Linked DNA regions of Aliamphritea ceti. The protein of the gene in region 2 interacts with the protein of the main gene of each other region in a pairwise test. Links are inferred from orthologs where the notes say so. Each region holds a gene or a part of one and is shown on either strand. Other genes may lie near its edges.

What was found. Proteins that work in one complex are often made in the same cells at the same time.
Region 1: the proteins of grxD (region 2) and OCU49_RS06265 interact in binary tests that used the Escherichia coli proteins (3 or more experiments, as listed by UniProt). The link is inferred for Aliamphritea ceti from one-to-one orthologs.

The regions. Positions count from the first base shown.
Region 1 is NZ_AP025282.1:1,366,278-1,369,102, forward strand. Bases 1-2,818 are described here. They hold OCU49_RS06265 (BolA family protein), read left to right. Parts: upstream 1-1,197; coding sequence 1,198-1,440; downstream 1,441-2,818. Other genes in these bases: mlaD (outer membrane lipid asymmetry maintenance protein MlaD), read left to right, coding at 1-134; OCU49_RS06255 (MlaC/ttg2D family ABC transporter substrate-binding protein), read left to right, coding at 146-769; OCU49_RS06260 (STAS domain-containing protein), read left to right, coding at 770-1,072; murA (UDP-N-acetylglucosamine 1-carboxyvinyltransferase), read left to right, coding at 1,461-2,723; hisG (ATP phosphoribosyltransferase), read left to right, coding at 2,804-2,818. Also shown: more of hisG, read left to right, coding at 2,819-2,825. UniProt on the Escherichia coli protein: Involved in cell resistance against acid stress.
Region 2 is NZ_AP025282.1:3,900,360-3,903,271, forward strand. Bases 1-2,905 are described here. They hold grxD (Grx4 family monothiol glutaredoxin), read right to left. Parts: upstream 1,667-2,905; coding sequence 1,334-1,666; downstream 1-1,333. Other genes in these bases: OCU49_RS17840 (multidrug effflux MFS transporter), read right to left, coding at 1-251; OCU49_RS17845 (peroxiredoxin), read right to left, coding at 575-1,177; OCU49_RS17855 (aspartate aminotransferase family protein), read left to right, coding at 1,993-2,905. Also shown: more of OCU49_RS17855, read left to right, coding at 2,906-2,912. UniProt on the Escherichia coli protein: Monothiol glutaredoxin involved in the biogenesis of iron-sulfur clusters.

The DNA.
Region 1 (2,825 bases), 2.5 Mb from region 2 along the record:
AAAAATATATTGGCATAGCTACTGGAGCCGATGAAGAAATGCTGCAGGACGGAGACCTGATTGAAGATACTCAGTCTGCACTGGTGTTAGAAGAGCTTATTGGCAAATTTTTGTTCAATGAAGCGACAGAGTAAAGAGAAAGGTTATGCGTAAAATTTTGTCTGTTTTTTGTCTGGTGATACTGGTTGCAACCAGTCCTGTTACCTACGCGTCCTGGCAAGCTGCCAGTGAACCTGTGGATAACACCAGCGCAGAGCTTATAAATATTCTAGGTGATTCATCACTGACGACTGATACCGATAATACGCCTTTGTTGAATGAGGTTGAGCGTCTGTTGGTTCCGGTTGTTGATTTTGAATATATTGCTAAGCGGGTAATGGGAAAGTATTACCGTAAGGCGACCGATAATGAGCGTACCGAGTTTACAGGTGTCTTTAAAAGCACTTTGATCAGAACCTATGCTAAAGCACTGGTTGGTTTTGAAATTACGGGTTACGAATTGTTACCGGAGGGCCGTCCAAGTCCTAAGCCGAATAAGCAAATTGTAAGTGTTAAAGTCCGCTCCGGTGGTAGTGCAACCTACAAACTTGATTACTATATGTTGCAGCAGAAAGATGGCTGGAAGCTGGTAAATGTTCATTTGGACGGTATTAATCTGCGCCTGAATTTTAAGAATCAGTTCGCTTCACTTGTTAAGAAGAATCGCGGTGATGTTGCTAAAGTCATTGCTAACTGGAAAGCTCAGGTTCAGACGGATGTGAGCAAGTAAATGGCGACTTTCAGTTGTAAACAGGAATCAGCTGATACATTGGTGTTAAGTGGTGACCTTGTTTTTGCGACTTCAGAGAATGCACGACAGGTAACGAATGCCTGCCTGGATGCTCTGAAAGGGAACGCAGTAGTGGATTTTTCCGGTATTAACCGTGTAGACAGCTCTGCGCTGGCGTACTGGTTGAGCTGTCTGCGCGTTGCCGAACAAAGTAATGCAGTACTTGAAGCCCGTAATTTTCCTGATGAAATGGTACAAATGGCAGAGCTCGTCGGTATTTCTGCCACCCGTATCTGGAAGTGAGTCGTTTTATATAGATCAGATACAGGAATTCCGAGCATCTCTGTTATCATCCCGTCGCCTTTTATATCGTAATCGGCTATCATTTCGTCTGTTATTTTTCCTCCCAAATTTAAGCGGTATTTTGCATGCAAATCGAACAAGTTAAGCAGTTACTGGAGAGCAAACTGGAAGGTTGTGTTGTCTACCCTGAAGGTGAAGGTTGTAATTTCCAGGTAACCGTTGTCGGTGAGGTTTTTGAAGGCTTACGTCCGGTTAAAAAGCAGCAACTGGTATCCCAGTGTTTGGCTGAAGAGATTGCTAACGGCAGTATTCATGCGCTGACTATCAAAACATATACGCCTACTCAGTGGGCTGAATTACAGAATTAATTTGATAAGGCAAACGCGTAATGGATAAATTAATTATTACCGGTGGAAGCCGGTTACAGGGCGATGTAAAGATTTCCGGTGCGAAAAACTCTGCATTGCCTATTTTGGCGGCAAGTTTGCTGGCTGATGAACCTGTTACTATCAGCAACCTGCCCCATCTGCATGATATTACGACTATGCTAGAGTTGTTGCGTCAGATGGGCGTAGATCTCACTGTAGATGAAAAGCTAAGTGTTGAGATTGATACCCGCACGATTAATTCAACAGTGGCGCCTTATGAGCTGGTAAAAACCATGCGGGCGTCAATTCTGGTACTTGGGCCTTTGCTGGCGCACTTTGGTCATGCTGAAGTGTCGTTGCCTGGTGGTTGTGCAATAGGTAGCCGTCCTGTGGATCTGCACATCAAAGGTCTTGAAGCCCTGGGTGCGACGATTGTATTGGAAGAAGGTTTTATTCGTGCAACCTGTGACGGGCGTCTCAAAGGTGGCCGTGTATTCTTTGATATGGTTACAGTAACAGGTACCGAGAATATTCTGATGGCTGCAGCACTGGCTGAAGGTCAGAGTATTATTGAAAACGCTGCACGTGAACCGGAAGTTGTTGACCTGGCTGAGTTCCTTATAGCAATGGGTGCTGATATTACCGGTCAGGGTACCGATACCATCATTGTGAATGGTGTGCCTTCTTTGAAAGCTTGTCATTTCCCTGTTGTTGCCGACCGAATTGAAACGGGTACTTATCTGGTTGCGGCTGCAGCGACTCGCGGATCTATCCGGGTAAAGAATACGCGTCCTGATATTCTGGATGCTGTCATTCAAAAGCTGGAAGAAGCCGGTGCAGAGATTAAAACCGGTAAAGACTGGATTGAGCTGGATATGCACGGTAAACGTCCGAAAGCGGTTAATTTGGTAACAGCGCCTTATCCTGCATTCCCGACTGACATGCAGGCGCAGTTTGCTGCTATGAACATAGTGGCAGAAGGTGTAAGCCGGATTAAAGAAACGGTTTTTGAAAACCGTTTCATGCACATGCAGGAAATGATCCGCATGGGCGCCAAGATTACGATTGAAGGCAATACGGCAATTATGGAAGGTGTCGACAAACTGACCGGTGCACCAGTAATGGCAACTGACTTACGTGCTTCTGCGAGTCTGGTTATCGCCGCGATCCTTGCTGAAGGTGAAACCGTTATAGAGCGGATTTATCACATTGACCGTGGTTATGAGTGTATTGAAGAAAAACTGCAACTATTAGGCGCTAAGATTAAACGCGTGCCGGGTTAACAGTTTTTGCCTGCCGACTTTTTTTTATTTTTCAGCAGCGCTACGGCGCTGCCCTCTTTACGGATTGTCAAATAGCAAACATGAAACAGCAATTGACTATAG
Region 2 (2,912 bases):
TACATCACAGGTCGGCGGCCAAAGCTGTCAGATGCAGGTCCGTAACACAGCTGCCCCACTGCCATGCCTAAAAACAAAACAGATACCACCAGCTGCACATCATTAATGTCTGCAACCTGCAGGGCATCTCCCATTAGTGCTAACGCTGGCAACATTGCATCAATCGCCAGGGCAACCAGCGACATCATCATCGCCATAAGCGTGACAAACTCAGCGAACGGCATTTGCCCCGTATAGGATTTATTCGGCACAGAAAAATTCCGGAATTAATTAGTGAAATTATTTAATAGGGCTAACTGGCTGAACTCTTTAATCAAACTCTTTAGTCAAACCATTTAGCCGGGCTATTTAGTAAAAGCAAAATGCCCGCTACAACACAGGTAAAGAACTTACCGATAAGCAAGCGCAGGACGATCAAACATCATACCCGATGAACAGGCAGAATGATCATTATAAATAGGTATGTCAGGCATGCATATTTCATATACAGCTATACAAACGCACAACAGCTGAAACTAAAATCCAGACACAAAAAAACCGCCATAAAGGCGGTTTTTTTTCAGATATTTAAATCTTACAGCTTGTCAGCGTTGTCAGACAGGTAGCTTGCAACACCTTCAGGAGAAGCAACCATACCTTCATCACCTTCGCTCCAACCAGCCGGGCAAACTTCACCGTTCTTCTGGTGGAAAGCCAGCGCATCAACCATACGCAGCATTTCGTCAACGTTACGGCCCAGTGGCAGATCGTTAACAACCTGGTGACGTACCAGACCATCTTCGTCGATCAGGAAAGAACCACGGAAAGCAACACCACCTTCAGATTCAACATCGTAATCTTTACAGATGCTGTGAGTCATGTCAGCAACCAGAGTGTACTTAACAGGACCGATACCACCTGCTTCAACAGGTGTGTTACGCCATGCATTGTGAGAGAAGTGAGAGTCGATAGAAACACCGATTACTTCAACGCCACGCTTAGCGAACTCTTCGATACGGTGATCGAAAGCCAGCAGCTCAGAAGGACATACGAAAGTGAAGTCCAGTGGGTAGAAGAATACAACAGCTTTCTTGCCTTTAGTTGCTTCAGACAGTGTAAAAGCATCAACGATTTCACCGTTTCCCAGTACTGCTGGAGCTGTAAAGTCTGGAGCGTTCTTACCTACTAATACGGCCATGTTTAGTTCTCTCTTAAATGAATTAAAAATACAGCGGTTACCCGCGCACAAATTAAGTGCGAATCAGCATAGCAGATAGTTCTTATTAGACTAATTAAACCAGACAATAAAAACGATAAAGAATATTAATTACCAGCTTGCTGATTCACCAGAGGCTTACTCGCCTTCAGGCTGGCTAGGAGCAGCTTCAGCAATCAGCTCTTTAAGCTCGCCACTGGCAGCCATTTCTACAACGATGTCACAACCGCCAATCAACTCACCTTTTACCCACAACTGCGGGAACGTTGGCCAGTTAGCGTATTTTGGCAGCTCTGAACGGATTTCCGGGTTTTCCAGAATGTTTACGAAAGCAAAACGCTCGCCACACTCCATAACCGCTTCAACAGTACGGGAAGAAAAACCACACTGAGGGAAACGGGGCGTGCCCTTCATGTATAGCAGAATATCATTAGATTCAATCTGCTCTTTAATGGTATCAACGACGCTCATAAGTACACCTTTAAACCTGTCAAAACTTTCGCCCGTTTCTGCGGGGGCGTTAAAAAAAACGCAAGCCTACCATAAACCCGAGTGTTTTACTCAAGAAATAATTCAGCCACCTGCCTGCTCCAAATGAGCAGTCCACTATCCTAATCTGTGTCTTTATAAAACATTGTGACGCTGATCAATAAATTCAAGCCTGAATCCCCTGCCCGAACAGATAAATTGCAGCAAAGATTGCTAAACTAGCGACGATTGAATAGACTTTTCCGTTTTTTCCACGCCGAGACTTCTTCTTTTATTGGCGATGGGTACATGTCGCAAAGAGGGACTTTATGTCTACACAGCCCATAATGAACACTTATGCACGCCTGTCCGTGGCCTTTGATCATGGCGAAGGCTCATGGCTGTATGATACAGATGGCCATAAATATCTGGACGCACTGAGCGGTATTGCCGTTTGTGGCCTGGGTCACGCACACCCGGCTGTCACCACTGCGATCAGCGAACAGGCCAGTCAGCTTATTCATACATCAAACCTGTACACGATTCCGAATCAGGAACGTCTGGCCCGCCGTCTGACACAAATCTCCGGCATGGACAGCGTTTTCTTCGGCAACTCGGGTGCAGAAGCCAATGAAGCTGCAATTAAACTGGCACGCCGCTACGGCCACGGCAAAGGTATCGACCAGCCAGTTACTATTGTTATGGACGGGTCGTTCCATGGCCGCACCATGGCGACCCTGAGCGCTACCGGTAACCGTGCTGTGCAAGCAGGCTTTGAACCTCTGGTCAGTGGTTTTGTACGTGCTCCGTTTAATGACGTAGAAGCGATCCGCAAAATTGCGACCAACAACCCGAACGTAGTTGCTATTCTGGTTGAGCCAATTCAGGGCGAAGGCGGCGTTATCATTCCTGCCGACAACTATCTGAACCAGTTACGCGATATTTGTGATGAACATGACTGGCTGTTAATGCTGGATGAAGTTCAGACAGGTAATGGCCGTACCGGCAGCTACTTTGCGTATCAGCAGAACGATATCCTTCCGGACGTTGTTACTACAGCTAAAGGCCTGGGTAACGGTGTACCAATTGGTGCCTGTCTGGCCCGCGGTAAAGCTGCTGAGATCCTGATTCCGGGTACTCACGGTTCTACTTACGGCGGCAACCCTTTATGCTGTGCAGCTGCGCTGGCAGTCGTAGATACTATTACTCACGACAAGCTGGACCAGCGAGCCGCTGAACTGGGTGACCA